DNA from 4 places in the Cohnella herbarum genome. Region 4 is predicted to be linked to each of the others. Evidence: riboswitches for the same ligand, from Rfam matches in the RefSeq annotation. Region 4 holds a riboswitch; each other region holds the start of a gene.
What was found. Region 4 has a riboswitch for cyclic di-GMP ahead of HH215_RS35385 (response regulator transcription factor). Riboswitches for the same ligand answer to the same signal wherever they lie in the genome.

Region 1 (8,130 bases), on a different replicon from region 4:
CTCTTGCTGCCATTTCGGCGCGGGAGCGGCAATTTTTAAGTTCTTCGGAGTGGCTGAGCGTCGAAACGCCCGGATATTTTTATCAATTGGATGATTCCACCAGTAGAGGGTGCGCGCATAAGAAAATGGGAGAGGTTAAATACTACATTTACGATTCAATGTCACCTTTTTCCGATTGATCAAGCGTTCGTCATAAAGGTCGGCATGTCATCCACGCCGACGACTGCAGAGCGAATACACCAATGAAAGTGGGGCAACACGAGCTATGAAAGCAACCGGGATTGTACGCCGTATTGATGACCTCGGACGGGTCGTCATTCCGAAAGAAATTCGTCGCACGCTCCGGATCCGCGAAGGGGATCCGTTGGAAATTTTCGTTGATCGCGACGGTGAAGTTATTCTCAAAAAATATTCTCCGATCGGCGAGTTGGGCGATTTTGCCAAAGAGTACGCAGAGTCATTGTTCGAGAGCACGGGTCATGTCGCCATGATCTCCGACCGTGATACCTTTATTGCCGTAGCCGGAGCATCCAAGAAGGAATATTTGGAAAAACCGATCGGCAATTTATTGGAAGGCTGCATGGAGAATCGTAAAATCATTCTGGAACCCGGATCGGGCAGCTATGAGGTTCTGCGCGACGTGAGCGAAACGCTCAGTTCGTTCGTGGCAGCTCCGATCGTCGCGGGCGGAGATCCGATCGGCACGGTCGTACTGCTCAGCAAGGACGAGCAGGTGAACATGGGAGACATGGAGAGCAAGATGGTGGAAACCGCAGCAGGCTTCCTTGCGAAGCAAATGGAGCAATAAACATAACGAGCAATCGCGAAAAAGTTTCCCGGACAGATGACTATCTGTCGCCGGGAAGCTTTTTTGCTTTGCGGCTTTCGATTATAATCGAAGCACAGGCCATGCAACGGGAGAATGTGGAAGCCGGGTTTATTCACGATTCAGATTAGATATAAATTCGTTATCTATTACTGAATCGTCTCCGACATAAACGTTTATCCGCCGTCCCTAAGGACAGCGGAAGCCGTTTATGCTTGGCGAAGAAGGAATGGGGAATGGTCGGAAATGGGAATTGAATACGGAGCCGATAATTCGGGAAAAAAGGCAATGTGGCAAGGAGCGGCTTTGCTCGGGGGAGCGGCTATCCTCTCTAAGCTGATCGGCACGCTGCAGAAAATTCCGCTACAGAACTTGGCCGGAGACGAAGCTTTCGGTTTGTATAGCGCGGTCTACGCGTTAGCCGTGATGTGGATGACGTTAGCTTCCGCGGGTATTCCCGTCGCGGTCAGCGTCCTCGTAGCGGAGAGAAGGGCTCACGGGGATGAGAACGGGGCTAATCGGGTACTTCGTTGGGCTCTTGTCCTGCTTGGAACAAGCGGAATCGCCATGTTCGGCATTCTGTGGTTGGGAGCGGATTGGTTTGCGGGCTTGATGGGTCTGGAGTCGGCGGCTCCGGCCATCCGAATGTCTTCGCTAGCACTACTGTTTGCTCCCGCGACCGCGGTTCTTAGAGGGTATCGGCAAGGACGAATGGAAATGCTTCGCCCCGCGGTGTCGCAGCTTACGGAGCAGTTCGCGCGGGTCGCATTCATGCTGGTTGCCCTGATCTGGGCGGTGGATGCGGCTTGGTCGCCGTCCGCAACGGCTGCCGCCGTGCACGGCGGGCTTGCGACGGGAGCCGTAGCGGGACTCATAGCTATGCTTTGGAGCGTAGGCAGCAATCGGAATAAGTCGTTCATTATCCGCTCGACGGGAGCGAAAAAAAGTTTCGGTAAGGAAGCTGCCTCGGAGTTAACGCCGCCGCCGATTCGAAAGGTACGCTTGCCTGAAACCCGACAAGCGCTGCTTAAAAGAATTCTCGCGGTAGCCATTCCGATCGGAATCGCATCGTTGGTCGCGCCGTTGTTCGGGTTGATCGACGCTTTTTCGATCCCTCGGTTCCTGCAGCAAGAAGATGCGGAATCGGCATGGTCGTTGGCGCAGTTCGGCGTTTACAACCGCGGCGTGGCCTTGTTGCAGCTCGTGATCATGGGGGCGGCTGCCGCGGCGTCGGCGCTCGTTCCGGCGCTGACGGCAGCACGGGCGCGCGACGATGTTCGGGAACTCGCGGCGAGGGCAGTGTTCACCATGCGATTTGCTTGGTGGATCGGCTGCGCCGCGGCAGTCGGATTGGCGCTGCTCGCATCGCCGATCAATCGGGCCTTGTTCGCCGACGGCAACGGTACCGCCGCGATGGCGATCATCGCTTTTGCCGCCGTAGGCGGCACGCTGCAAGCCGTGAGCGCGGCGCTGCTGCAAGGCATGGGCGACCTGCGGTCGCCCGCCGTCAACTTAGCCGCGGCCGCGCTGCTCAAGTTGACGCTCAACGCCGTGCTGGTGCCCGCGCACGGCATTCGCGGCGCAGCCGCTTCGATGGCGATTGCATTCGCCATCGCTGCGGTGCTGAACGCGCTGTCGTTGCGTCAGCGCGTTCAACTGCCCGCCCCGCGCGTAAGCCTCGCGTGGCGCTCGGGCGCTGCGCTGGCCGCCATGGCGGCCGCGGTGGCGCTGCTCGCGCTCGGCCTAGGCGCGGTTACCGCCGCCTTGCCGGAGCGCGTGGCGGCCTTGCTCGTCGCCGTGCCGGGCGTCGCGGTCGGTGCCGCCGTCTTCGCCGCGGGGCTCGTCGCCTTGGGCGCCGTCGCTCCGCAGCAATGGCGAGAGCTGCCGGGACTATCCGGCAGCCGGATCGACAGGTACCTGCTGCGCGTTCACGCCTTTTTCAAATCTACCCCAAAGTAGTTCAGCTTTGCAGTCGTTATGACAATGATCCTGTGAGCGTGTTCACTCTTTTTAACCCTAGTTCAAATTAAACGACATAAAGACGTAACTAGAAAGGATGATCTCTACTATGCCGCCATCCATAACGGTCGTCGGTCTCGGCTCCGGCGGAGAAGACCAGTTAACGTTAGGCACGCTGAAGGCGTTGGAGCAAACTAAGCGCCGCTACGTGCGCACGGCCGACCATCCGGCCGTTACCGATCTGAAACGACGCGATATCACGTTCGAATCCTACGATCGCCTGTACGAGCGACTCGAATCGTTCGAAGAAGTTTACGAGACGATCGCGAGCGAACTGCTTGCAGCTGCCGGAAGCCATGAGAATGAAACTATCCTCTACGCGGTACCCGGCCACCCCATGGTCGCGGAACGAACGGTTCAATTGCTTCGTGAACGCGCGCCCGAGGAGGGGATCGAGCTTCGCCTGTTGGGCGGAGAAAGCTTTCTAGACCAGGCTTTTACGCGTCTAGGCTTCGACCCGATCGAAGGCTTTCAACTTCTGGATGCTTCGGAATTAACGCGCGAGCACCTAAGGCCTCGGTTGCATACCGTTATCGGACAAGTGTATGATTCTTATACCGCTTCCGAAGTCAAACTAATGCTCATGAACGTTTATCCGGACGACCATCCCGTAATCGTGGGACAAGCGTTGGGCGTAGACGGGCAAGAGAACATTGTGCAGATCCCCTTGCATGAACTCGACCGGTTGGAGTCTTACGGTAACCTCATGCTCGTATACATACCCGCTGACTCCGATGATCGGCTTCGCAGGCGCTCATTCGAACGGCTGCACGAGATCGTCTCCATCCTTCGCAGTCCTGAGGGTTGTCCATGGGATCGCGAGCAGACGCATCAATCGATTCGCCGGAATTTTATCGAAGAGACTTTCGAGGCCATAGAGGCGCTTGATCTCGATGATCCGGACGGCATGAAAGAGGAATTCGGCGACGTCGTTCTTCAGGTACTGCTACACAGCCAGATGGAAGAGGAGGCGGGAGCCTTCGACGTATACGATGTATTGGCCGAACTGAACGACAAGCTGATTTTCCGGCATCCGCACGTCTTTGGCGGCGAGAATGCCCAAGATGCGGAAGAGGCGTTGGAGAATTGGGAGCAAATGAAAGCCGAGGAGAAGAAGCGCAAAGGCATTCCGGAGCGTCAATCGATCCTCGACGGTATTCCGAAAGATTTGCCCGCGCTTCCCCGCGCGCATAAGCAACAGAAGAAAGCGTCAAGCGTAGGTTTCGATTGGCCCGATTTGAACGGCGTATTCGACAAAATCGAAGAGGAGCTGCAAGAGCTTCGACATGCCGTTAAAGAGGAGTCCCCGGAGCGTCAGAAGGACGAATTGGGGGATCTGCTATTCGCGGTCGTGAATGCCTCGAGGTTTATCAAAGCCGATCCGGAGGAAGCGCTCGCCGGTACCAATCGCAAATTCGCGAATCGGTTCAAGTACATTGAGGAGCAGTTGCGTATAAAAGGGCGTACTTTTGGGGAGACTGACTTGTTAGAGATGGAAGCATGGTGGCAGGAGGCTAAAACGCACATTTTACCTTAAAAAAACCTAAATTTCGCCGAAATCCCCGTACTTTCTACCTATTTCGAGAAATATTTTTCAAGTTTGGCAGGATTTTTTTAACAAAGGACAGAATAGTATCCTTCGTGCATTAAACAATCAAACGTTTCAAGCGGCAATTGGGCTCGCAGGAACGTAATAAAAGCAACAATCATAGGAGGAATTCCGTACCATGAACAAAACAGACCTGATCAACAACATCGCAGAAAAAAGCGGCTTGACGAAGAAAGACGTAGAATCCGTATTGAATGGCTTCCTTGGCGAAGTAACTGACGCTCTTGCTAGCGGAGACAAAGTTCAATTGATCGGCTTCGGCACGTTCGAAACTCGTAGCCGTTCCGGTCGCGTAGGCCGCAACCCGCAAACGGGTAACTCCATCACGATTCCAGCTTCCAAAGTACCTGCTTTCAAAGCGGGTAACAAATTGAAAGACGCCGTTAAGTAATTCATGCGTCTTGATAAGTTTCTGAAGGTGTCGCGGCTCATTAAGCGCCGCACCGTCGCGAAGGACGTGTCCGATCAAGGACGCGTCCTTCTCAACGGTAAAGAGGCAAAACCGAGCACCGTCGTCAAAATCGGGGATGTGCTGGACATCCAATTCGGTCAGCGTACGTTAACCGTGAGGATCGAACGTCTGACGGAATCCAACCGAAAAGAAGACATCTTGGGACTCTACACCGTGCTTAAGGAAGAAGCCCGCAAGCGGGAGGAAGACCCTCTCGGTCTTTAACGCTTTTCTGCGAATGATATAGAACGCGAGGGAGTCAGCCATTTGGCTGGCTTTTTTGGCGTGCAGGAATAGCCCAATCTCCTCCCGATCACCTATAGTTGGCAAAGTGGCTGCCACCTACCATCGTTTTCCGAGTGTCCTCATAACTACTTCAAACCTCTCAAATATGAAATGATAAACAAGCCCTACATTTTCTCTCTTTATTTACGTCTTAAGTCTCAAAATATGAAAAAATTAGTAGAATAAAAAAGGAAATGCGTGTAAAATGTCAAAGTATTACAGGGTAATTCTTCCTATTCTGAATGCATAAAGAAACCTTTAAGTACTGCCAAGTGAATTGAAAAAGGCAAACCTGCTCGAAAGACAGGGACGCAAAGCCACGGGCCTAAAGCGCCGGTCGAATGACCGATCGCTATGGTAGCCGGGTTGCCTGCTCTCATGGCTTTTTTTTGTTTGTATCGCCTATTTTTTCAGTAGAGGGAGAAATGAAGCATGAAGAGTCGATTAGTATCCATGTTAGTTAAGATTTTATGTTTAGTCCTGCTTGCGCAGATCATCGTTCCGGAAATTTGGAATTCTTATACCCATGCAGCGCCCGCAGCGCCCGATATCAGCATTCAGTTCAAGTCGCCGGAAGCGCCTGCGACGGAAGCGTACATACCGGATTACGGGGAGACTTACGGAGAACGGAACGGATATACATACGGATGGAATTTCGATCATACTTCTTATTCGGTCAGCGAAGCCGTCTATGGTTCTTCGTTGCTGGATTCAGCCATCAATATGCAGGCCGGGGGGCAATGGGAAATTGCGCTGTCGGCCGGTACCTACGAGGTCGAAATCAGTGTAGGCAATGCCGTATACGGCAGCACCAATACGCTTCAGGTTGAGAATGTCGTGTTCTGGGATCACTTCGCTCTTCCGGCTGGCGGACACGACAAGGTGAAGAAGCGTATTCAATTGAACGACGGCAGATTAACAATGAAGGGTGATCCGGTTAGCCCTTCTGCCTTCATCCACTCGATAGCGATCACGAAGATCGTTCCGGCTAACCGTCCGACTTTTTCGCCTTATATCGGGTTGCCTGCGGAGCAAAATAAGGTGCCCGGAGACAAGATTATTTTGTCCGGATCGCAGAGCAATGAACACAATGCCATTCCGTCCGTCAGGGTGAAAGAGCTGGGTCAAGCTATCGATAAGTATATGAACGAACAAATATCGGTAATGGAACAACGCATCGCATCGATGGGGCAACAAGCCGAATCTTGCGGTGGCTGCAATTCAAGCAATCTGGAATCGGCGATTTTAAGAAGTCCGAATGAATATGTGGTGATGAAGGCGGGGCATCTGAATCTGGATGCTTCCGCAACGTTCGGCTCGCCGTCCAAGCCGGTATTTCTTATCTTGGACGGTTTGAATACGAACCGGAATTTAACGCTTACCGTATATGGGACTCTGGCGGTTAAGGGAAATTTGAATGCGAACACCAATTTGACGCTGAACGTGAATGCGCCAGATCATCCGGCAGCAACCGGAAAAGGGGATTTGTGGGTTGGCGGCACGATTCATTTGAACAATGATTCTGTCGCGCGGGTGTCAGGCGACTTTGTAACTGGAAGCCTAATCTATAACAATGGCCAATTGAACGTACAGGCCGATCGGCTTCTTGTTGCCGGCCAAATGCACATCAATACCAAGGTAGATATGACCATCTCGCAAGAAATGCTCGTCGGCAGTTTGGTGTCGAATAACCAAATGGGGACTATCAGCGTCAGCAGCGGAGATGTATTCATTCGCGACGATATTCACGTTAATAATCATTTGAGCATTCAAACCGGAGGCGTCGTCGCGATCGGCGGCAGCATCACTGCGAATCAGAAGCCGATTATCGTTACCGGTATTGGGGCGAGCGGCCAAACGAAATTGCATTACAGGATTAACGGGTTGCTAGCGGAGTATTATACCGAAGCGGATCTAACCGGCGATCTGTTCACCGTGGTGGACGAGAACGTAAACGTGAGCAACAAACTGCCAATTGCCAAGGCCGGTCTTAACGACGGTAATATGTCGGTGAGATGGACGGGACAGATTACCCCCTATTTCACCGAGACGTACGAATTCGAAGCGGACGTTCGCGGCGGGGTGAAGTTGTGGGTGAACGGCGTGCTTCTTATCGACAAATGGGAGAAAACGGGTAACGGCAAGTATTCCGGTTCGCTTGCTCTCGAAGCCGGAGTCGATTATGACATCAGGCTCGAGTACGCCAATCGAGGGGGGCAGCCTTTAGCCAAATTGAATTGGGCTAGCGCGTCCGGCGCGAAGGAGATCGTGCCGCAAAGTCAATTGTGGCCGTTTGCAATGCCGATTCTTACGGCGACCGCGACGGAGAACGACGTGAATGTCGTGTGGACGACGGCTTTCAATGCGAACGGTTACGAGTTAGAGGTGGATGGGATCATACAATCTTTCGGCAACCAATCCGCCTTTACGCACGCTCCGCTGGAACCGGGCACTCTGCATAAGTATAGAGTCAGAGCGATCGACGGCGATATTAAGGGCAACTGGTCGGCGCTGCAGGATGTGTGGACGTTACCGGAAGTGCCCAACAATATACGGCTTCAGTCGACAAGCAATTCCGTAACGCTGACATGGGATGACGTGGTAGGGGCAGCCGGATATGATATTGAAACCTACAACACGATTATCGATAACGGTAATGTTACGACGTATACCGAACTTAATTTGAATCCGAACATTCAGCGTACGTTCAGGATTCGGGCGCATAATGCCAGCGGTCCCGGAAAGTGGAGCGCCATCGTGGTAAAGTCGACTATGCCCGGGGCGACAGGCGCATTGTATACCGTAGCGACGGATACTTCCATCGCAGTGAGCTGGGATGCGGTTTCCGGAGCGGATAGTTACGATATTGAAGTCGACGGCACGATCGTTGGCGGCCTTGCAGCCTTGCAGTATTTGCATGAGAACTTGCAGCCGAACACA
Region 2 (8,130 bases), on a different replicon from region 4:
ATACCGATATCGCCAAATGGAAAGTAACCATCAACCCGAGTCAGTCTTATATTGCCGCTGGTTCCGTTTTAACGGATACCTTATCGGCAACTACTGATAATCAATTCCTGCTGACGGATACTTTAAAGCTGTACGAAACGAATTTGCCTGCGGATAATTCCGGCAATATTCCTAAGGGAAATCCGGTAGCTGCAAGCGATTATACGCTAGCAGTGACAGGGAACACGTTTACGCTGACATTTAAGAACGACGTGAAAACCGCTTATATTCTCGAGTATGACTCTTACATTAACGCCAACAGCGGGGAAAGGCTTACCAACGACCTTAAATATCAAGGACAGTCGGTTTCGGTAGTCGGACAAGGAAATCAACAAGGGATTTTAGTTTCCTTGGCTGGAGCCGGCGGAGGTGCATCAAACGGAAGAGATAAGTTAAAGATTATCAAAGTGGATGATCTTAACCGACCGCTTCCGGGAGTTAAGTTTGAGCTCTGGAATGCTACGGGTTTAACTCTCTTAGAAACGCTGATTACGGATGCGAATGGTGAAGCTTCCACTTCCAGAAAATACAAACTTCATGATACGGATGGTTTTCCTTACAAGCTCAAAGAGATATCGGCTCCGAGCGGGTATATCCTTGATCCTGATTATGCCGCAGGAAAAATAATTGACTTCAAAGGTGCACCTTTCAACATTACGAATAAAATCATTCGTCAAGGATTCGAGCTCGTTAAGGTAGATTCGGTTGATCCATCGAAAAAGTTGAAAGACGCAGTCTTTGAATTACGCGATTCCGGCAATGCACTCATCGCTACGCTTACAACGGACAACGACGGAAGAATCGCATACGGAGATATGGCGGCCGGAAATTATACTTTGGTTGAAATCGCGGCGCCGTTGTTCTACAAGTTGGATCCAACGCCGATCTCGGTTCCGATAGTTGCGAATCAGACGCAGATTGTAGCTCTTACTCAACCGAATACATTGGGTTCCGGTGCATCGCTTGTCATTACTAAAGTTAACGCCAAAGATCATTCCGATCTGTTGAAAGGCATAGACTTCGAGCTTCGCAATGCCGCGAACGTTGTCGTCGACACGGGCACGACCGATGTAAACGGCACGTTGGAGTTTGAGAATTTGGCATACGGCTTATATACGTTAGTAGAGACGAAGGCGGATGGTTTTGTTATTGAAGTACCAGAAACCAAAGTTTCCATCCATCAGCCGACGACGCCGTTAATCATTGAAAACAAAGAAAACGATCGTTCGGTCCAGTTAACAAAGTTCAATTCAAATAAAAGTCTCGTGCTTAGCGGAGCCGTATTTGAACTAAGAGCCGAGACGTTGTTGCTTGATCTTCAAGGCAACCCGATTTACGAGGTCGTTCCGGGCATTGACGTTGCCAAGCTTACGACCGACGTCAACGGACAGTTGATCTTGAAAGATCTACCGCCTAACAAGTATCAACTGGTAGAAATTCAAGCTCCTTACGATTATCGCTTGGATCAAACGCCGGTAGCTTTCGAGATCACTAAGACCCAGACGACGGCGGTATTGGTTGAAAAAACAAACGAGAGACAGAGCTCAGGAGGAGTTTGGACACCTGAACCGACACCGACGCCAACTCCGAAACCAACGCCAAGTCCAGAGCCGACACCGACTCCGACTTCGGGACCTACGACAAGCCCAGAGCCGACACCAACTCCGGTGCCGACGATAGATCCTGAGAAACCTGTTCATCCTCCTAAGATCGAGGAAAAAACAACGAACGAAAAGCCGGTGAAAGGCGATGTCGACGTTCCGAAAGGCGGCAAAGTCGAAGTCGGCGAGAAACCGAAGCACGGAACCGTCAAAGTTACGCCGGATGGAAAATGGAAGTATACGCCCGATAAAGACTATAAAGGCAAAGATTCCTTTACCATCATCGTAACCGACAAAGACGGCAACGAAGAAGAAATCCTCGTCGACATCGACGTGGACGACGTGCCTCGAGGCGGCGTAGACCCTGACGGCAAAGCGCCGGGCAAAACGCTTCCGAAAACGGGGGAGAGCAGCTCGTTGCCGCTCCAGCTCGCGGGACTTGCTCTTGTCGCAATGGGAGTTGTCCTATTAAACCGCAAGAGAATATTCCGTATCAAGAGAGAATAGAAAATAGAAAATAGAGAATAGAAAATAGAGAGAAAAAGACTAAACCTGTCGGAATCCGGCAGGTTTTTCCTTGTCTTTCCAACGATTATTTGTTACAATTCTAGTAGTAAAGCAAGCTCGATAACGGCAAACCTGTCGAAAGGCAGCGACGCAAAGCTAGAGGGCCTTCCCTTCTCGGAGGATGGCAGCCAGCTACCGAAAGACTCGGCTTTTTTTGTTTTATTAAGAAGAATCTTCACGATAACGGCAAACCTGCTGAAAGGCAGGGACGCAAAGCTAGAGGGCCTTCCCTTTCTTGGAGGATGGCAGCCAGCTACCGAAAGGAGTTCTATCTTCTATGTTGAGAACAACAAGATTATTATTGGCAGCTCTCGTTCTGTTCGTAACCATTCCCGCGGTTGCTTTCGCGAATTCGGGAGAGAATGCCGTCACATTGGATACTTCCGAAGTGGACAAAGGGATGGTCGGGATTCGTCTTGCCAGCAAGACGAACGTTGTGACGAAAGCGAAAGTATCGAAGGGCAGCTCTAATTATATTTATACGTTGAATACCTCCAAAGACGGACAAACGGTTTGGCTTCCGCTTCAAATGGGAGACGGGGAATACGAGGTTGCCGTACTGGAGAACGTGGCGGGCAAATCCTATCGGGTGAATCTTGCGGAAAAAATTCGACTAGCCGTGACGAATGCCCCGGACGTCTTCCTGAATTCCGTTCAAAACATCGATTGGCTCACAGCGGACAAGGCTTCGGATAAAGCGAAGGAGCTAACTAAGGGCGCGGCAACGGACGAGGAAAAGGCCAAAGCGATTTACGATTACATAGTGAAAAATGTGAGTTACGACAAAGCGCTTGCCCGTACGGTCACTTCGGATTACGTTCCGGATATCGACGGAACGTTAACTTCGGGCAAAGCGATCTGCTATGGATACGCAACGCTGTATGCCTCCATGCTGCGAAGCGTGGGCATCCCCGCCAAGCTGGCAATGGGGACGACGAAGTGGGTGGATGAGTATCATGCTTGGAACGAAGTATACCTGAACGGCAAATGGGTCGTCGTCGATACGACCGTTGATGCCGGGCTGAGCAAAGGGACGAAGAAGGTTACGTTCGATAAGAAAGCCAACGACTATACGCCCGTTAAATTTTATTAAATCCTTGAATTTATAAAACCAGCCAGGATCGATTTTGATCCTGGCTGGTTTTTTTGTCGCGATTGCAAGTTTACTCTTCCGACTTGATCGCGTGCACAATTAGACGATGAGTAGGATTGACCAGCGGATCGCATGTAATCAACGTTAGCATAGCGTCGCTCTGGTTGCCATTCAGTACGGATAGATCGGTCGGTTCGACGATTTTAATCTCAGTCACGCGGTACATGACTTTGCCATCCCGCATCCGTATGTCGATCATGTCTCCGATCTCTATTTCGTCAAGCCGGTTGAAGAGGCGTCCCTTCGTGTGGGCGCGATGAGCGGCGACTGCCGCGTTGCCGATTTCGCCGAGCTGCGCCGTTTCCGTCATATGAGCCGCTCCGACCTTCATGTTTTTCGTCGTCGCTCCTTCAAGAACAGGCAATTTCAAATCGATCTTGTCGATCTCGATGATGGCGATCGTTTTATCGTCCAGAGTCTGCAAGGGTTCCTCGATAGTCGGACGTTCACTTTCTTCCTCCGTTGCGCCTTCAAGGCCGGATTGGAGCAATTCAGTGAGCCGAGCGTTTTCCGAATCGATGGAGGGTTTCGAATCGGCAGGCGCGATACTGCGTTCCAACTCTCGCACGAGTTGTTGCTGCTCACGTTCGTTTATGTACTCTCGAGCCACAGGAAATACGAACAGGACTATTCCCGCAGCGATCAATAGATAAGGAACAATTTTCACGGCGATCCTCCTGAATGTTAATAACAAATTATCACATAAACCTCTATTAGAGAAACGTTCAACTTAAAATTTTATTATATACAACTGAACAAAAACTGGACAAGATCGCCGTGGAGCGCTTCGATTGGAATATAATTCATCCCTAAAGGACAGTAACACCTACCTGAATCAGTTCGATCATGAGATGACGGGCAAAGGATATCGTCTGACGCGTTTTGCCGACGATTGAGTGGTTTTCTGCAAGACTCAGGCGTAAGCTGCAAAGGCGATATGAGATGCAAGAACGATACTTGAGTCGCTCGGACTGACGCTTCACCCGGATAAAAATAAGAGAACCCACATCAAATGGGGATCCGAGTTTCTGGGTTATAAGCTGAAACGAGGAAAGGATTGTCGCTACCGCAGGAAAAGGTGAAGAAGCAACCGAAGATCAATATTTGCCTATCCCAAAGACAAGTCAATTCAATAGTTCATGGACAGCATCCTATAGCAGAAATAAGGCAACAGCGAATTAGGCTGGTATCTTTAGATGCTTAAGGGTGTCGAATAGCGGCTTTTTCTCCATGGCTTACTGGTACGCATAGACTATGATTTGCACGAAGTACTTTGTTGAATTCGGCACACCATATCCCCAAGGCTGAGATGTTTGTCGTTATTCATCCAGTCCAGATCAAGCCGAAAACTAACAACTGGATCGCGGAATTCGCGAAAAATATCGATTTACGGTGAAAATGTTTAGAAAATGTTCAGATCACCTTGATAAAATGTGAAAATGGTTATTTTGTTGGATGTTAAGTTTTCATTAATGGGTCTAAGGAACCATTCAATATAGTGACTTGTAATAATAGCAGCAGAAGGAGTTCCTAGTTATGGAAAAACCAAAAAAGCCTATTTTTCGAAAAATGGGAATGAAGATTGTCGCACTCTCTCTGGCCATGACCATGTTTACCGCTTGCGGTCTTCTCGGTGGCGCCGATGGGGACGGAAAGAATGTAACGGAGACGAAGGAAGTTCGTATCGTCCGGTATGACGGACCGATGAGCAAAGTTTATCCTTTCGTTTACACGGCAAAGAAGAAATTGTCCCTCACCTTTAACGGAATGGCAGACAGCGATACGATGGGACGTTTGCTGGACGAACTGGACAAATACGGTATCAAGGCTACGTTTTTCGTTCCGGGAATGCGGGTCGCGGAAGAGCCGGACATCGCGAAGTCCATCGTGTCGAGAGGACACGAGATCGAGAACAATACACTTAACCGCCTGGATATGACGAAGCTGAGCTACGAGCAAATCTATAAAGAAATCCAATTAAGCAACGAAATCATCAAGAAAGAAACTGGAATTTCGACTAAATATGTCAGAACGCGATCGGGCGATTATACGGATGACATTCGGCTTGCTGCGGCTCATGCCGGGATGGAAGCCGTAGTCGTGTACAGCTTGTTCCTGCGTAATTGGCAAGGTGAGAACAATATAGAGAAAGAGTTGTACATTAGGAAGTATATTACCCGTGGCGGCATTATTACGCTCGATACGGAGGATAATGGTGAGTTGCTCAAGGAAATACCGGTCATCGCCAAAGCCGCAATGGACGTCGGATATGATTTTATCCCATTGAGCGACTTGATCGCCCAAGGCGGCGTAAGGAAGCCGCTGGACCAAATCGAAGGATACGATGTCGTAAAAATGAATCCGGATTACCAGAATGCGAAATACAACTTGATTTACGATGCGGTGACCGATGAAAAAATGATCACATTGACTTTCGACGACTGGGGAACTGACTATACGATTACGAAAATATTGGATATTTTGGCTGAACATGATGTCAAAGCCACGTTCTTCATTCGCGCAAAAGGATTGGAAGCCAATCCGAACTTGGCGCGGGCGATGATCGAGGAAGGCCATGAAGTGGCCAATCACTCGTATGACCATCCTGTCGTAACGAATCTTACGCCGGAGCAATTGCAGGAGGACGTGGTTAAAGCCTATCAAGTGATCACGGAAGCGATCCAGCAGAAGCCGACGATGCTGTTTCGTCCTCCGACGGGCGAGATCGACGATAAGTCCGCGAAAATCATTTCCGCGACCGGATATCCCGATATCGCGCTGTATGACGTAACGACTTTCGACTGGGACAAGAACATAAGCGCGGAAGATATCGTGAACATAATCATGGAGAAAACCGAAAACGGGAGCGTTATTTTGCTTCACATGCTCGATGACACTCATACGATTGAAGCATTACCGACGGTGATCGAACGTTTGAAGAAAAAAGGTTATAAATTCGTTAAGATGGCGGAAATGATCGGATTGAAGGAATAGAGGGAAATGGGAGAGATTAACATGGGAGTGTATGAGGAGATCGTCGACAGAATGCAGTCGATCGCGGTCATCGGACTAGGCTATGTCGGTCTGCCGCTTACGATCGCCTTCGCTAAGCGGGTGAATGTCATCGGTTTCGACTTGAGCGAGAAGAAAATCGAAGGCTATCGGAACGGAATTGATGCGACAGGCGACGTAGGGAATGCGGCAATCAGAAATAGCACGGCGATTTTTACGTATGACGAGTCCGAGTTGGAACGTGCGAGCTTTTTTATTATCGCCGTACCGACGCCGATCCAGAGCGGGAACATCCCGGACCTGCAGTACGTCGAGAGCGCGAGCCGGCTCGTTGGCCGGAAGCTTCGCAAGGATGCCATTGTCGTCTTCGAATCGACCGTTTATCCGGGAGTGACGGAGGAAGTGTGCGTCCCCATTCTGGAAGCCGAATCGGGTATGCGTTGCGGGAAGGATTTCAAGATCGGCTATTCACCCGAACGGATTAATCCGGGAGATAAAGTGCGCCGGCTGGAAAACATCGTGAAGATCGTTGCGGGTATGGACGGGGAAACGCTCGATACGATAGCCAAAGTATACGAATTGATTATCGAAGCCGGCGTGTACAAGGCCGAAAGCATAAAAGTCGCCGAAGCCGCCAAGGTGATCGAGAACGCGCAGCGCGACATCAACATCGCATTCATGAACGAGCTTTCGATGTTGTTTAATCAAATGGGAATTCCAACGAAGGCGGTGCTGGAAGCCGCAGCGACCAAATGGAATTTTCTGAACTTCAAGCCCGGCCTCGTAGGAGGGCATTGCATCGGTATCGATCCTTATTATTTGACTTACAAAGCCGAAGATACCGGGTACCGCTCCCGGATTATTCTCGCAGGTCGTCATATTAATGACGGCATGGGCAAATACGTCGCGCAGAATATCATCAAAATGCTTGTCAAGCTTAAGATTGACATCGGTCATGCGAGAATCGGCTTTCTCGGTTTAGCATACAAGGAAGATTGCTCGGATATCCGCAATACGAAGGTGACCGACATTATACAAGAATTGAACGACTATGCCATTACGCCGTTGATAGCCGATCCGTTGGTAGACAGGAATCACGTTTACGAGGAATACGGAATCGAATTGACGAACATGGGCGACATGAAGGATCTGAACGTCGTCGTTGTAGCCGTGCCCCATCAACGTTTCGCTTCGATGGACGTTTGCGACTTCGAGGCGATGTTCATCCCGGACTCAACGAAAGTATTAGTAGACATTAAAGGCGTTTACTCAAAGTCGGATTTCGAGAATAACGGCTATCATTATTGGAGCTTATGAAGAACGGATTAGCGGATTGGAGATTATCAGGTGTTATATAAAAAAAAGAAACGGATCGAAGAAGTGCTGACGGTTCCGAGAGAGGACAGGCGTACGTTATCCCATGTCCCGGATCCGGAACGAATTCGCGCTTCGGTCGACCGGAGAGGAATTAAAGGCGATCAGTCGAGCTTAAACGATCGGGACTCCGATCATCTCGAGAAGATGAGGTTGCTAAGTTTGCGTTACGTAGCGGATTTCGAGGTTCTGCTCGTAGCCCCGGGGAAAAGAAAGAAGCAAGGCGTCAAGGGCCGATCTGTGGATATATCTTCGACTGGCATTCTGATCGAACTCGATTCGGATAACGACGCGTTTCAAATCGGAGACAAGGTAAACATTCGCTTCCGGCTTCCTCCGGGCACGATGCCTGAAGGCTTCGAGTCGGGCGTACATACGCATGCG
Region 3 (8,130 bases), on a different replicon from region 4:
ATCGTCCCGTTGGCGTCCCGCCTCGAGGTGTACATTCCTTCCTTGTCATCGTTGGCCATGGAAAGTAAATTGGGGTTTTTCGGATTGTCGATCTCTAGATTCGCCGCGGTCTTCACTCCGGCAACTCGGATCGCGTCCGGATATAGCTTGCGCGATGCCGTCGTCTCGTCCGACAAATAAACGACGACCTCATCCCCGGCGCGTATTCCGTTGGAAACCGATTTGACGTATTCCCTCGGGATCTGGAAGGTAGATTGCCCGGCGCTCGGCAGCAAGCGATACTTGTCTACCTTCCAACGCAGCAAAGGCTCGTTGCCGCCTAGAGGCATGGAAGTTTCCATTCCGACCGCTTCCGACGCGTCGGTAATCATCTCCGAGGATACGGCCGAACGCGGCAACGAAACGATCGTTAAATGCTCCGGTTCCAGCTTCGTCCCCGTCGCGATGAATCGCTTCGGAACGACGACCTCCGCAGTCTCTTCCAATTGAATCTGCTTGAGTTGAACCAGGTACACGCCATATACAAGCAGTCCCGACAAGACCGCCGCCGATAAACTAATCGCAAGCTGTCTACGCCTGTTCATCCGATCACCCTCTTCTCCGAAAAATAAAAAAAGAACGCAAGCGTAGAAGGAATTTTCCTTCATCGCCTGCGTTCTTCGCAGCGAACAAGTAGCCTATAGGGGCTTGACAAGGCTCACTATATCAAAAGCCCGAACACCTGTAAAGCCTTTTTTTTGCAATTAACGACAACTGTTGCCTATTATCTAACGAAAGGATTCTCGCGCCGCTCGTCGCCGATGGTCGTTTCCTGCCCATGTCCGGGCAGAACTAGCGTATCCTCGGGCAATACGTAAAGCTTCTCCCGTATCGAACGATACAACTGCTCTTGGTTGCCTCCCGGCAAATCCGTGCGTCCGATCGAGCGGTGAAATAACGCGTCTCCGGCGAAAACAAGATCGCCGACCAGGAAGCTCACGCTGCCCGGGGAATGCCCAGGCGTATGCTTCACGTGAAAGGTTTCTCCGATCAACTCAAGCTTCAGTCCGTCGGTCAGCAGTTGTTCCGGCAATTCGGTCATGATCGGCGGAGTAACTTCCGCCCAACGCGTCGAGCCGTTTTTCCCCGCGTCGGTCAGCCAGTCTTTCTCGGCCGAATGAATATAGACAGGGCAGCTATATCTTTTGCGCAATGCGTCCACGCCGCCGATATGGTCGAAATGGGCATGCGTCAGTAAAATCGCTTCTACCTTCAATCCGTCGAGCTTGCGGATCAAAGCCCCGTCCGCCGTTCCCGGATCAATGACCACGGCACGCGTGCGCTCCGAGTTAACGACGACGTAAGCATTCGTCTGCAAGGCTCCTAACGAGTAACGTTGAAATGTCAGCATCGGTTATCGACCTCAAACCCCGGACAATATTTCGCGAATTTCCTGCAAAATAATCGTCTGATAGCCGGTATCCTCTCCGTAGCGACGTCCCATTTCCTGTCTTGCTACCGCGATTTTTTCTTGATAGTCCGCAGCTTCCCGATCGGGATTAGCCGCTTTGAATTCGTTCATGACTTCCTGTACGTATTTCGGACGAGCGCCCCACTTCCCTAGAAGATGTCCGCCCGTATCCGTGAACAGCACGACAGGTATCGCGCGTCCGCCCATTGTCAGATGCTGATCCATCAGGTCCAGGTGCTCTTCCATGATCAATACTTCCGTCGGAATTCCGGCTTTCTCCATCGCTTGGAACACGACGGGCACGTTGCGGACGACATCTCCGCACCAATCGGCGGCAATAATCAGGCAACGCAGATCGTCGCGATTGTTCAAGGATTCGTAGAACTCTTCCAACTCGGCATCGTTCCATTGAAACTGATTAAACCAGGATTGGAATGTGTCTTGATTCTTGCTCATCGCTTCTACGAATTGACTTGGCGTAAGCCCTTTATGTAATTTGCTCGCGATCAATTGACTCATGCGGAATAATCCCCTCTCAGGTTTGAAAGTATGATTTATTTTAAATCGTTTTGCCTCTTCTACGCAAATATTGATACACGAAAAACACGACTAACAGTGCAAGCGCGATCAGAATAACAGGTTGAACATAAGGAGCCGCTTTTTCGTCGATTTTCTCCCAATTCTCGCCCAGAGACGAGCCTAACCATACGAACAAGATGGACCAAGGAATGGATGCCAACGTCGTAAGCCAAGTAAATTGCCACAGATTCATCCTCGCCATCCCAGCCGGGATGGACACTACTTGACGCATGACGGGCACGAACCGCCCCGTGAATACGATCATCGGGCCGTACTTCTCAAACCATTTTTCCGCGATATCGATATGCTTGGACTTCAGGTGTAAATATTTGCCGAACTTGTCGACGAACGGTCTGCCTCCGTAACGGCCGATCGCGTAAAGCAGCCATTGTTGCAAAATTGCTCCGATAACTCCGCAAATGACGGCAACCGGAAAGGAGATCACGTCTTGAAACACAAGATATCCCGCGTAGCCTAATACGATTTCGCTAGGAATGACTTCAATCGCAAGTCCGATAATAATGCCCCAATAACCTAAACTCTCGATCCAAATCAATAACTGGGCCAACCAATCATGCAACGTATCCATCATGGCACAAAACCTGCTTTCTTTCCCTTAATTACCGTCTCTATTCTAGCATACGGCAACGGTCTCCTTCCAGTTATACGAACCTCTGACAAAATCGTTGCAGGCTTGTCATGACCGGACGGGCCCATGCATAGACTGCGATAGGTGGACAAAGTTGAAGAGGAGAGAGCGGAATGAGCAAAATCGTTATATTAAACCGCAAGAAAATTCAGTTGTACACGGTGATCGCGGCTGTCGTCATCTTGGCCGGCGCATACATCGGTTGGCAGCAATCCAAGCCTGCTTTGGCTCCGATGGGAGATAGCGCGAACGCAAACGCGAACGCCAATGTCATTCAGCTGGTTACGGGCGAGTTTACGGCTACGCTGGATAGCGGCAAGAAGCTCGAAACGTATCTGTTCTATCCCGGTACCGTCGTCGTCCAGAAAGGCGAGCCCGTCGAATTGCGCATTTCCGGTATCAACGGCCAGTCCCATCCGTTCGTCATCGAGGGCTTAAACGTTTCCGGAGAAATCAACAAAGGCAAAACGACGATCGTCCGCTTTACGCCTAAAGAAGCCGGTACTTACTCGATTGTCTGTCAAACCCATGCCGATTCGAAATCGGGCGGCCCCATGGTCGGTTACATCGTCGTGCACTAACGAGTGACCTTCCCTTCATTCCATGCATAGGGTATGGAAAAAGAGGTTGGGTGAAGCCGGATGAAGATGTTCCAGGAGAAGCATTCCTCGCCTCTTCCAAGTCCGCGAACCATTCGCAGGGCATGCGGAAAAGAGCTCTATCGTACGGTGAAACGTTTGAAGCAACACGTCCCCGCCCTTCTTGTTAAGCAGGCAGAAGAGCTTTACGTGAAGCGGGTCATTGGGAATTTGATGTGGATTACGGAGAACCGAAGCAACCGCAAAGCGCTTGCGGATTGGTGGGACGAAGAAGTCAGCGGCGAGATCGCCGAGCTCTGGAACGTCGATCGCGCGAAGCTGATGCAAGCGTTCCGCGATGCGTTCGGCGGCTAAACTACTCGCGAATAAGGGTTGGGCAGCGTATTCCTTCTGCCCAACCCTTATTCCGTTTAATCAACCGCTCTATTATTATCCGATAATAGCGAAAGTTTGCACGCCGGCCGGGATCGTGCGCGTACGGAACAAGACTCCGTTTCTGTTAAATACTCTGAGCGTGAACGCTACGTTCGTAAGCGTACCGATGTTATTGAAGCGAACGACGCCGAACCGATCGAAGTGCGCCGTGGATACGAGAACGTTGCCGCGAGACAGACGCGCGAAAAAGCCGGTCGTATCGAAGGGTACTCCGTTATTTTGCACCCAAACGACGGTCAGACGATGAAAGGTTGGTCGAGTACCCAAGTTTCTTGCACGAAAAGGAGCTTTTGCCCGTTTCACGATTCGAGATTTTTTCGAATCAATTCGCAAGGGTTTGAGACGTTGGACAGCCATAAAATCACTCCTTTGCCACGTTTGATTCAATGTATGTGACAGAGGAGCTTGCCATCACGGACACCCTCCTACCCCTTCGTCCATTTTATGACGAATCCGCGAAAGTTTCGCGGCGTTCTTCGTCACGCGAACGGGATAAAACAAAAACAGGCCTCTCGATGGGCCTGAATCGTTTCGTTTTATTCCAATCTCAACCGTTAAAGTTACGTTTCCTGCTGTGATCTTTACGCGATTGGGCGTTCTTCTGCACCTGTTGCCGTAGAATCAACGCCCTGAGCGGACGAAGCATCTCCGGCTCGAGTACGTGCATCTTAGCCCCGCAGTGCATCCGGTTATCATGCCGTTCCCGACGAACGATCTCCAACTCGCAATTAAATCCGAAGCCGATCTCGATCTTGGCCTTCAAACGCGATTTCGCGGCAAAATGAGGGGAGTCCAATCCGGAAAAGCTGATCCCCGAGATACTTATGTCGTGTATCGTCAGTTCGGCTTCGTTGTTCAAGGGCATTTCTTCTCCCGAATCGCTCACCACGTGCATGATTTGAGCATTACCGCTGATCTCTACCCTTGGATGCTCTCGCCTCTCCTTAAACCGCTTCTGTACGTCCGGCGGCTGAAGCAGAGCAATCGCGCCTTCATACTTGGCGAATACGATCGAAGGCATCGATTGGATACCCGCCGGGGAATACACCGTTAGTTTTACATTCTCCCCTAGCTCGAACTGATCGTATTCCGGGAGCTCGACTTCGAAGAGTTCTCCCTCAAGATGGGTCATAATGCCAGTCGTAACAAAGTTCTTCCCTTCGACGACGGTTCGGCAATGCAGCAGCACGTTTAACGGAAGCAATTCCTTGTCTAACTCGGACATCGAATACTTGTTGTCTCCCGTTTGAGTCATCCCCGCCAAACCACCTTTCTATGACAACTAACTTATAAAAAAAGGCCGCCTCCGATTGGAAGCAGCCTGATTCGCCTTATTCATCCACTAAGGACCCTTCGGCAGCCAGGCTGTCATCGTTCGCGAGAACATTAGACCCTGTGGCTTTGCGTCCTTGCTTTTCAGCAAGTTTGCCTTTATCGTCTTTCGGTATCCGACCCAATGATTAATCTTGGAACGATTGTACCATATTACCTTTAGTCGCGACATAGATTTCTATGAAAATTCGCGTAAAATATTGCGGTTATCGCGCCATGACGACACGGTTTCTTCCTTCGTTCTTCGCTTTGTACAACGCGGAATCCGCGCTGGAAAATACCTCGCGCAAATATTCCTTCGGATCGTCGAACCGGAGGTCCTCGCTCGATTCCGAGAGAACGCCCATGCTAATCGTTACGTGTACCTTCTCCGTGCCGGCATCGACCCAATTGTCCCCGACCGCGAGCATGATTCTCTCCGCCAACAGCTCCGATTGTTCGCGATTCGTATGCGGCAAATAAATCGTAAACTCTTCTCCGCCATACCGAGCCAGAATATCCGTTCTGCGCAGTTTCGTGCGAACGATATCGGCCGTGCTACGAATGACTTCGTCACCGACCAAATGTCCGTATTTATCGTTTATCTGCTTGAAATGATCGATATCGAATAGGAAAATAGCAAACGGAATCTGGTATCTCATATTGAGCAATACTTCATGCTCCAACTGCTGCATCAAGTACCTGCGGTTAAAGCATCCGGTCAACCCGTCCGTGACCGCCATTTGTTCGAGCTTCTGGTTGACCCGGAACAATTCTTCCTGAATCGTGATCAGTTCCAGATTCCGCTCGTGCAGCGCCTCGTTCTTCCGATTCATCTCGACGACAAGCTTCCGCAGCTCCGTGACGTCATGGAACGTAATGATGCGGCCGAGCAACGTTCTTCGATCATCCAACACGGGAGAAATCTGAATGGATACATGCCGTCCCGCGCTTTCTTGCAAGGAAAACTCCATTTGCATTTTCTCGTAAGGATGATGAAGGTAACGATATAAGAACTCGTACGCTTCCCCCTGCGCTTGCAACGGAGCTAGAAACTTCTCCATTTCGAACGTTTCGCCTTTGACCGATTGGACGAACGGAGACGCCCCTTTGTTCACTTCGAGCACTTTGCCGTTCTCGTCCACGACGATGATACCCGTCGTCATATGTTCGAAGATATCCCTCTGAGCCATGCTTAGAATGTCGAACATTCCAAAACGGTAGATCGCGATAACGAAGCACAAGTCGGACAATAGGATACCTAACGCCAGCAATCCCGGAATGACCGGCATCCACTGCGCCAATAACACGTTAACGAGCACGTCCAGAAGCCCGAAGCCCGTTAAGACGAACATGCCGATTAAAGCGGTTGCAAGCTGTCTCCGCTGATTGATGGAACTAACCGTCTTAAGCGTATGGAACATGCTCATCAACGCGGTGAAGAAGTAAGCGAATTGAATCAGCACGAGCAACCAGAACAGCGGCCCGTACATCCGATCCAAATAACTTCCCGATACGGGAGACATGAATTGATAGTTGGGATTCCAAAGAGCGCCGACCACGCAGATAGCCGCCGGCAATATATAGTAGAGTATTCTGCTAACCTTCAACTGGGCGGCTCGTCCGGTAAGAAAAAAGACGAATAGCAGCCAACCCGGCCCGAGCATTCCCATCGCTACGAAGGACATGTTAATGAAGAAGAGCTGGACGTCCGGATAATCCGTCAGCTTTACCGCGAATTGGCCTAGAGGCCATAACATCATAACAAAGTGAAAGGCCAAATATACTTTGTGCGTCTGGGTAATTCTATTAAAAGCGATTACGCCGATAAACAAAATAAATAGCATCACAAAAAGGATAAAATCAGTCCATTGTAAGCCCAAGGCATTCACCTTTTCAGAAAGTGCTATATTTTAAAAATGGATAAGCTTGTTTGATTTTACCATATCCCAGCTTTTATCGACAACCGCTTGGCCTTGAAAACTTACATCTTTAATCAAAATTTACGATAATTAAGGGACTTTTTTACCTTATTTTTGTGACCTTAGACGTATTCACTTCATTGTTTTTCCATAAAAGGTTTAATGCCCATAAAATCCCTAAATTGTGCATACTCCCTTTCGAGCTCCGCGACATCCGTTTTTCCGACTTTTACCGCACGGATGAGAATGTTTTTCGGCGTGTGCTCCAAATCGATGAATTCCAGCAACTGCGTCCTGTAGCCCGCGATTTCAAGCAAATTGGCCCGAACGGCATCCGTCACGAGCGCGGAGAAGCGCTCCTTAAGAAGGCCGTGCTTTAACAGCGGCTTCAAGACGGGTTGCGAGATTTGACGAAACAACTCGTGCTGACAGCAAGGTACGGAGAGAATCACGCTCGCTCCCCATCCAATGGCTTTAAGCAATGCGGCGTCCGTAGCCGTATCGCAAGCATGGAGCGTTACGACCATATCGACGGATGAGTGCCCTTCATAGTCCGAGATATCGCCGACCATGAAGGTCAAGTTGTCCCATTTCAACTCTTCCGCCAGTTTGGAACAAGTCTCGATGACATCCTTCTTGAGATCCAAACCGATAATGCGAACCGGAAGTTCCTCTTTAATCGCCAGCAGATGGTATAACGCGAAGGTCAGATAAGATTTGCCGCACCCGAAGTCCACGATCGTCAACGGTTTGCCGCGAGGCAAGTCGGCTATGACGTCGGACACCATCTCGAGAAAACGATTGATTTGCCTAAACTTATCGTACTTCGCCTTCACGACCCGCCCTTCCGACGTCATAACGCCAAGGGAGATCAAGAACGGGATCCGTTCCCCGTCCTGCAAGACATAGGACTTCGTTCGGTTATGCTCTTGCGGCGCTGCCTCTCTCTTGGTCGTTCTCGAATGAGTAATGAGGGACAGCTCGCCTTTCTTATTCGCTAGAATCTGAACATCGGCCGACGAAGTTTTGAATAGGGCTTGCTTATACTGCTCCATCGTCGTTTGAAGTTGCTCCCGCACCCGATCGGCGGCTACGTTGTCGTGAAACGCTTTGTTGTGCAGATGACGTTCGAATTGATAGAACAGTCCCGTCTTCAGCTTGACCGGACGAACCGTCAGCTTCTTC
Region 4 (8,130 bases):
TACATCAAGCAGGCATAAGCGACGTTCCGGGGCTTTATTATGTGGGGCTGGAAGGGCAGCGTTCCTTTGGTTCTGCTACCTTAAGGGGGGGGGGCCGGACGCGCAGTTTGTTGTTAAAAAGCTTTTGCATCATCTTAAACACTGAATACTTACATTTTTTGATAAAAGGATGGGACCGACTTGAACCTCAATTGGTTTGCTGCGGAAATACTTATGAAACAACGCCAAGGGGAAATCGAACGATCTGCTAGAGAAGCGTGGAAATGGTCAGACGCTATGCCAAAGCAATCGGCCCGATTCTTTAACCGACGGCCAATCATTCGTGCAACACCAACGGCCTGCTGCGCTGCGAGCTGCTGTTGATTGTATAAAAAAACTAGGAGTGATCTTTCATGAATCAAGTGAGTAATGATCAAATTCGTCAAAACGTTCGGAATCGGTATAAAGAAATCGCCTTACAGGACGTAGGGGCAGGGTCCTGTTGTACGCCAGCGCCAGCCAATGATTGCTGTAGTTCGGCCGCGGATGTTTCCGCTAAAATGGGCTACTCGTCAGAAGAACTGACAGCCGTTCCGGATGGGGCGAACCTGGGCCTCGGCTGTGGCAATCCGCAAGCCATTGCCGCTTTGCAACCGGGAGAAGTCGTGCTGGACCTGGGCAGCGGCGGCGGGTTTGATTGCTTTCTTGCCTCCCGTCAGGTTGGTGCTTCCGGCCGCGTCATTGGTGTAGATATGACACCGGAAATGGTCAGCCGCGCCCGCGAAAATGCCAGTAAAAGCGGATTTACCAATACGGAATTTCGGCTGGGCGAGATCGAGCATCTGCCGGTTCAGGACCATTCGGTTGACGTAATTATTTCAAACTGTGTCATTAATCTGTCCCCATCGAAGCAGCAGGTTTTTGACGAGGCGTTCCGTGTGCTGCGTAACGGCGGCAGACTGGCCATATCGGATGTCGTGGCAACAGCCGATTTTCCGGATGAAATCAAGCAGGATATCGACCGTATCTATTCAGGGTGCATTTCAGGAGCTTCCTCCATCGGTGAACTGGAGGCCATGCTTGCGCAAAGCGGTTTTACCCAAATTGAGATCGAGCCTAACGACGAATCCCGGACGTTCATCAAGGATTGGATTCCTGGCGCAAATGTCGAACAATACCTGGTGTCCGCCGCGATACGTGCCGTCAAGCCTTGAGCCATGACGGGCCGAACTGTTGCAGCTCGAGTTGAGTTGAACATGTTCGGCATAATAATAAGGCGCTGCCGGTAAACTGGCAGCGCCTTCGCCTTGTACGCCCAGCATGGGCGTCATCTCTAGGGTGAAAGTCCCGAATGGGGGCTGGCAAGCGCCTACCATTAGCCAAGGGCAAGGGTGTCCGCCGCGAGGCGGAATCTGAAGGAAGCCGGAGGCAAAAGCACGGCTCGAGGTACACGAATCCAATTTGAGGCGGTTGCAGCCGGATGAGTCACCATACCATGACGAAATCCTAAGCTGCCAAAGGCTGTAGCCGTAAACTTGGGCGAGTACGGGCGGAAAGATGGCGTTCTTATCTGGGGAGGCCTGCGGGATACGCGAAGTAACTTCGTAACCGCGGCTGAAAAGCCGCGCTGAACCCGCAGGAGTCAGCAGAAGCCATAGTACGCGTGTTGTTGCAACAACACACGGAAGGGCTGAACTTAAAGGAGAGAAGAAACCGATGCGTTCGCGCGAAGAGCAACGACAGCAGAATATCCCGCAAGGGAGCTCGCGGCAAAGAGAAACGGTGAAACCGCCAGGGTATGCCGGAGCGCCGAGTTCTTCGTCGGCACAAATCGACCATACTTCTCGCGAAGGACAATACGACTTGCTGGAGCGGATGCTCGAAGAGAGCAATCTTCGAGACGCCTATAAGCGTGTGAAACAAAACGGAGGAGCGCCTGGCATAGACCAAGTGACGGTAGCAGAGCTACAAGCGCACTTGTGGGAACGCTGGGAAACCGTAAAGTGGGAACTCCAAGCGGGTACGTATAGACCGATGCCAGTCAAACGGGTGGAAATCCCCAAACCCGGAGGCGGGGTGCGGCTGTTAGGTATCCCAACCGTGATGGATCGCTTTATTCAGCAAGCCCTCATGCAAGTGATGACGCCGATCTTCGATCTGCAATTCTCGCCGAACAGTTTCGGATTCCGTCCAAGGAAACGAGCACATGACGCAGTGAAACAGGCGCGGACCTACATCCAAGAAGGATGTCGCTGGGTCGTGGACATGGACTTGGAGAAGTTCTTTGACCGCGTAAATCACGACATCCTCATGGCAAGAGTAGCTAGGAAAGTTTCGGACAAGCGAGTCCTGAAGCTTATTCGAGCTTATCTAAACGCGGGAGTCATGGTCGACGGGATGAGGCAAGAGACGCTGGAAGGAACGCCGCAAGGCGGACCGCTCAGCCCGCTCTTAGCAAACATTCTGTTAGACGATTTGGACAAAGAACTGACGGGAAGAGGACTGAAGTTTGTGCGCTATGCGGACGATTGCAACATCTTCGTCGGAAGCAAACGCGCAGGCGAGCGCGTGATGGAATCGGTTGTCCGTTTTGTGGAGGGGAAGCTTAGACTAAAAGTGAATCGGGACAAAAGCGCAGTAGACCGCCCTTGGAAGCGCAAATTCCTTGGATTCAGTTTTCTGACCAACAAAAGCGCGACAATTCGAATCGCACCGAAGAAAGTGGAACAACTGAAAGAGCGCGTAAGAGGGATAACCTCGCGAACGCGGGGTATCTCAATGGAAAGCCGGTTGAAAGAACTAAACCGCTATCTGATGGGATGGATTGGCTACTTCCGCTTGGCATCCGCGAAGATGCACTGCGAACGCCTAGACGAATGGATTCGGCGTAGGTTGCGGATGTGTCTATGGAAACAATGGAAGCTACCCAAAACCCGACTTCGAAATTTACGCGCCTTAGGTGTGCCTGAATGGGCGGCAAGGATGATGGCAAACTCCCGGCGAGGATGCTGGGAGATGTCCCGAAATATAAATAACGCCCTTAACCGTTACTATTGGAACGACCAAGGGCTGTTAAGTCTAACTTCTCGATATCTTGAAATTCGTTAACCTTTAGGAACCGCCGTATGCGGACCCGCATGTACGGTGGTGTGAGAGGTCAGGGGCTTGCCGCCCCTATCTACTCGATTGCTTAGCGTATATTTTCGTTAAAATGTTGGCAAGAAGAGGGTTGCGCTATGTTCGAACATACGTTACTAAGGTGTGACACCAAGCAAACTTTTTGGCATCTATTGAAATATGGTAAAATAAATCAATACAAATATGTCGAATAGACTAGGAAAAAAGGCAAACCTGATCGAAAGACAGGGACGCAAAGCCACGGGTCTTCTGCACTAGTGCAATGATCGCCGGGTTACCCTCTCAAACCACACCAAGATGACAAGTAGGCACGCCAGTGAGAGGGCGTGTCTTTTTGTCATTTGAAAATAAAAAGAGGTGATCGATTATGAACAAACAAACAAGCTTTTCTGTAGAGATAAAAGATATGATCCGTAGGAACAGGAGTATCAAAGTATTACTGGCGGATGGTGACCTAGCTTGGCAACAGCGACTCGCTATGTTGCTTGAATCCGAGCCAGATATTTATTTATCTAACATCGTTTCGACAAAAGAGGAAGCGATTCGAGCGAGTGTACAATTAGACGTAGACGTAATGATCTTGGAAATGATTTTGAATTCGCCCAAACGAGACGGGCTGGACGCCGCAGCCGAGATTCTCAGAAATAAAGAGTTACCGATTATTGTCCTTTCTTCGATACATGATCCGGAAGTCATGGTCGATGCGGTTGTTGCCGGAGCGGTCAATTATATTACAAAGTCCAACTATATGGACATACCGGTTGCGATCAGAGAAGCTCACCGACGTCAGTCCTCTCTCCATGCGGATGTCGCGACGATAATCCGTAATGAGATCGAGCTTATAAAGCGAAAAGAATTGCATTGCATGCTCACACCTACGGAAAAAGAAATTTTGCAGCTCATAGGCTTGGGCTATCGACAGACAATTATCAGAGAATTACTTGGCATTACTTCGAACACCCTAAAATCGCACGTTCGTCATATCACTCGTAAATTCGACACCCGATCCATTCGAGAAGCTGCTGAGAAGGCGAAACGAAGAGGTCTGTATGATCAGCACTATGCTACGTGATTTAATGGGACTGAAATTGAAACAAGCTTTGGGAAAATTCGGGGATTTTCGACAAAATCATCATGGCAGAGGGTGACAAAAAGATCACCCTCCCCATTCGAACTAATAATAGGTAAAATGAAGGGGTGATCTAAGGAAAAATAGGAATATTATCCCTTACCAAAGGAGGTGGAGAGAAAAAAGATGAATGCTGGAGATTGTTGTCGTGAATCGGAGTCTGAAGTAAATCAAAATGGGACAGGCTCTCGTAAAATGAAGAGGATGGTGCCTTTAACTTACGTAATTATGCGGCTGTCCCCAATATAACAATGAAGGGATGATCGTCATGTATCAATTAGAAACGGAGCGTGAATTATGTTTATTAACATGGATTGATTTGCACTTCATTCAGCAGTTTTGCGGAAGGAGAGTTGTAGTATTTCTTGGAATTGGGGAGGGTGTCTGATGAATCTTACTCAACAGTCCATCCCCTATGAAAAAGTGGAAGCATGGCTTATGTCCTATAGTGATTGGAAAGCAAGGTTGGAATATGCGCAGGCAGAGCTTAAGCATATTCCGGGATTAACGAGGGCTCTGCATGAATGGGTGAATCATGGCAATGGAAGAAAACAAGAACCATTGTTGCGTACGGTCATTCATCGGATAGAGATCACTGAACATGAAATCCCGTTGCTATTATCGAGAATCGGATTGATCGATTACGCTTTCTCGGCTCTCACCACAGAGGAAATTTTGTTCGTTCGTCTACGATATTTGGATAAACTGGCGCTTTCGGTCATTATAGATCGCATTGCACTTTCCCGCCGCGCGTTCTTTTATCATCGGAAGCGAATTCTGCATAAAGTATATCGAAAAATCAAAGATCGGGCGGTCCTGTTGGAACTGGATTCCTTTGGAGAAGACTGATCATATCATTACTTCAGAAGATGCACATACGCATCTTCTATTTTTATGGTTCGTGAATTGAAGAATATCCCCGTTTTCAAACAGGCTCTAGGGTCTACCCCCATTTTTAGCAGTCAGTTCAATCTCTCCGAGTACGATTAACTCCTCACCAAGAGAAGAGATGCCGTGAATCTTTCTTGCACCGAACATGCACCGAACGCTGCACTAGATTTGCTCTTATTTTGCACGAATTATGCACCCAATATGCACGATTTTCCTGATACGATGATAGTATAGCAAGCTTAAGGGCAGCCTACAAGATCATCGGCTGTCCTTTATGTTTGTGAAGCGAGGATTGACGAAACGGGCATAACTTGTTCCATGCATGGTTTCGTCATGTTCCCCATTAATTCGTACAATAATACCGATGAAAGGAGGGCGATGATGCGGTTCCTATTAATCTGTAATTTAGAAATAGGTAGACATGCCATCCTGAACTGGATACATCTGTATTCATTCTATGCGCATTACTTTGCATTCCAGCCATTGAGCGCCGCTTCATTTTTTGCTGTGATCAGCAAAAAGAAGCGAAACGCTCTTTTTTATTTTCTGATTGAAACCCAAAAGAAGGTAGCTATTACAGTGACGAGTGCTGAAGGCATGTGATACGGGACAATCAAAAAGGAGCGTTTGAACTAAAACGTAGGACAACACCATCATAAAACAGACTGGTTATTCCTCTCGCAATGGTGTTGCCATGTGAGGAGGGAAATTGATATTATGTGCCCCACGTTGCATGCAATGTCAAACCACGATCCTTTTATGTGTTTTTACTATTCGTACGGCTCATAACGCCTCAACGATGGATATTACTATCAGACTTGGCTGCAAATCAGCATTGGATTGCTGAGCGGCAAGGTCTTTTTTATTTATGTAACACAATCAACAATCGTTTTAAAGGGAGCGTTGGCTGTCGCTCTCCCCTCCATTTTGGTTTGCTCACAAACCAAAATGGAGGGACGAATATGAAAAGGATTAATTTGCGGGATATGTATCCCTTTATCAAAACGGATGTATGGATCGACCTAGATGATGAAGTGGCACAAGAAATCCGCCGTTTCGACTTAAACGAAAGTGCATACAAATTGCGCACCTATCGTCATCGCGCTTATTACTCGCTTGATCGGAACGACGGTATAGAACAAGATATTCTTTTCCTTTCGATTTCCCCGGAGGAATATTACGAGCGTAAGCTTTCCAATGAGCAGCTTTATGCGGCTATGTGTCGATTGCCGGAAAAATCGTTCAGACGAATTTATGCTCATTTCTTCTTAGGCATGAGCAAAGTAGCGATTGCCCAAGCTGAACAAGTTGATGAACGGGCAGTACGAAAATCTATTGAACGCGGCTTAAAACAAATGGCGCAGTTTCTCAATAAAATGTGATTGCGGTAGGTCAAAGGGTCCGATTTGCTTGCCAAAATGAACAGATAGTTAGAGAGCTTTATGTAGGCGGCGGCTGGGTATTACCAGCCGCTCATTTTCCATGAGAGGGGCAGGTAACAATGAATCCGATTCGATTTCGAGATGCTGAACACGAAAGTTTCTACTATCGGATGCTGGATGAAAGGAAATGCAGCGACGGCTATCATCGGGCACTTTTCTACACATTAGGTATTTCCCGCGATACTCGGAGTCATATCCGCGATTTGTTTGATTTTTCTAATGGGGGCATTAAGCCCGGAGGTCTCGCAGCCTCGTGGCAAACCGGTAGTTCTATCCGCGTGTGTAGGCTTGCTTTTAATCTGTGGAATGGCTGGACGGAAAAAGGTGGGGAACGCTACTCTACTCCCCACGAATTATTCGATTGCAGCTACGCTCCCTATTTTTTTGAAGCGATTCAACTTCGTTATCCGGACTATTGCCGAAGCCAGGAGAAGAATTTCAAGCGGCTGAACGAACAAGTTCGCTGAATGGCAACAAGCTAGGGGAGTGGAATAGATGAAGGATATTAAAACGAGGACTGTTGTGAAAGATATTAAACGTTTGGACAGACTGCCAAACTTGATGGATCGTGTAAAACATTCGAGCGCACGCACAAAACAACACAAAGACAATGACAAGACGATTTCACAATCTCCAAATGAATATGCGCAGCACCATTCTGCATCGGCCATAGATAAAACGGTACGTTTTCAAATTGGAATGAGCGTGGTTGCTAGCAAAAGATTGATAAGGTTCATTCAAAAAAGGCGGGCAAAGTCAGAAGGGGATACAATATCGATACAGAACCCCGCTGCTATAATTACTAAGCCTTCAGGTACACGTCAATTGCGACTTGCCCGTAGGTTGCATCTCCGCAAGCCGGTAGATGGGAAATATCACTTGTCAGCTAACCATCAATCAAAAAAACAACGCTTTATACGGAGCCGGGTCAATGCCCGGCTTTTGCATCCTCTTCGCAAAAATAGCTTTACTAACCGAATTCTAAATCGGGAAGGTAGAGATCAAGAACCGGCCGGGAAAAAAGGAGCATTTGCCGCCGCGGCATCTCATTCAGCAAATGTACGCGTGAATCGTCCAAAAGCGCTAACGTCAGTAAGCATGAGGAAGCGGCATTTCAGGCCACCGTCATCCCGAATCCCCTTCGCTATATCCAAGCAAGCAAGCCATACGATCAAACGTAAAGAAAGGAAATTTAAGACATTATCGCCATTTATAAAAACGGGACAACGGCTAGGACAGGCTAAAAGCCCCTCTGATTATCAAGCGGAAGGAAAAATGAATAGTGCCAGGACAGCGCAGCGGACTGCACAGATGGCGATGACTGCCCGCCGCTCTATTCAAAGGGCACAAGCTGCGGCGCGATTAAATCTTCGGATCATTAAAATGGTAGTAAAAGCAGCCGCTTTGCTTGTCAAAGGGGTAGCCGCGCTTTTGGGGATTAGTAGCACCGTTATTGTATTGCTGTGCATTGTTATGGCTATAGCAGCTGTCATTTCCTCTCCGTTCAGCATCTTTGTTTCCGGTGAAAACACGGATGCCGATGTAAAGCCG

Region 1: it holds a riboswitch for cyclic di-GMP, as region 4 does, so the genes downstream of both, HH215_RS23485 (fibronectin type III domain-containing protein) here and HH215_RS35385 (response regulator transcription factor) in region 4, are expected to answer to the same signal.
Region 2: it holds a riboswitch for cyclic di-GMP, as region 4 does, so the genes downstream of both, HH215_RS03540 (transglutaminase-like domain-containing protein) here and HH215_RS35385 (response regulator transcription factor) in region 4, are expected to answer to the same signal.
Region 3: it holds a riboswitch for cyclic di-GMP, as region 4 does, so the genes downstream of both, HH215_RS14910 (PilZ domain-containing protein) here and HH215_RS35385 (response regulator transcription factor) in region 4, are expected to answer to the same signal.

Annotation. Positions count from the first base shown of each region.
Region 1 covers NZ_CP051680.1:5,501,144-5,509,273, forward strand. The annotation lists gene spoVT (stage V sporulation protein T) at 266-808, shown strand; gene HH215_RS23465 (polysaccharide biosynthesis protein) at 1,073-2,785, shown strand; gene yabN (bifunctional methyltransferase/pyrophosphohydrolase YabN) at 2,895-4,382, shown strand; gene hbs (non-specific DNA-binding protein Hbs) at 4,573-4,845, shown strand; gene HH215_RS23480 (RNA-binding S4 domain-containing protein) at 4,849-5,130, shown strand; cyclic di-GMP riboswitch class I at 5,466-5,564, shown strand; gene HH215_RS23485 (fibronectin type III domain-containing protein) at 5,623-8,130, shown strand, end outside.
Region 2 covers NZ_CP051680.1:863,274-871,403, forward strand. The annotation lists gene HH215_RS03535 (collagen binding domain-containing protein) at 1-2,147, shown strand, start outside; cyclic di-GMP riboswitch class I at 2,263-2,347, shown strand; cyclic di-GMP riboswitch class I at 2,383-2,468, shown strand; gene HH215_RS03540 (transglutaminase-like domain-containing protein) at 2,485-3,300, shown strand; gene HH215_RS03545 (class D sortase) at 3,371-4,027, opposite strand; gene HH215_RS03550 (polysaccharide deacetylase family protein) at 4,897-6,354, shown strand; gene HH215_RS03555 (nucleotide sugar dehydrogenase) at 6,376-7,689, shown strand; gene HH215_RS03560 (glycosyltransferase) at 7,720-8,130, shown strand, end outside.
Region 3 covers NZ_CP051680.1:3,333,217-3,341,346, forward strand. The annotation lists gene HH215_RS14875 (SAF domain-containing protein) at 1-584, opposite strand, end outside; gene HH215_RS14880 (MBL fold metallo-hydrolase) at 764-1,390, opposite strand; gene HH215_RS14885 (thioredoxin family protein) at 1,403-1,969, opposite strand; gene uptA (undecaprenyl phosphate transporter UptA) at 2,010-2,621, opposite strand; gene HH215_RS14895 (cupredoxin domain-containing protein) at 2,792-3,259, shown strand; gene HH215_RS14900 (dehydrogenase) at 3,320-3,631, shown strand; gene HH215_RS14905 (hypothetical protein) at 3,707-4,069, opposite strand; gene HH215_RS14910 (PilZ domain-containing protein) at 4,260-4,967, opposite strand; cyclic di-GMP riboswitch class I at 5,065-5,152, opposite strand; gene HH215_RS14915 (histidine kinase N-terminal 7TM domain-containing diguanylate cyclase) at 5,251-6,906, opposite strand; gene HH215_RS14920 (class I SAM-dependent methyltransferase) at 7,083-8,130, opposite strand, start outside.
Region 4 covers NZ_CP051681.1:65,213-73,342, reverse strand. The annotation lists gene HH215_RS35400 (flavin-containing monooxygenase) at 1-251, shown strand, start outside; gene HH215_RS35395 (arsenite methyltransferase) at 393-1,193, shown strand; gene ltrA (group II intron reverse transcriptase/maturase) at 1,696-3,087, shown strand; cyclic di-GMP riboswitch class I at 3,314-3,399, shown strand; gene HH215_RS35385 (response regulator transcription factor) at 3,485-4,189, shown strand; gene HH215_RS35380 (hypothetical protein) at 4,634-5,095, shown strand; gene HH215_RS35375 (sigma factor-like helix-turn-helix DNA-binding protein) at 6,100-6,519, shown strand; gene HH215_RS35370 (DUF6075 family protein) at 6,639-7,046, shown strand; gene HH215_RS35365 (hypothetical protein) at 7,075-8,130, shown strand, end outside.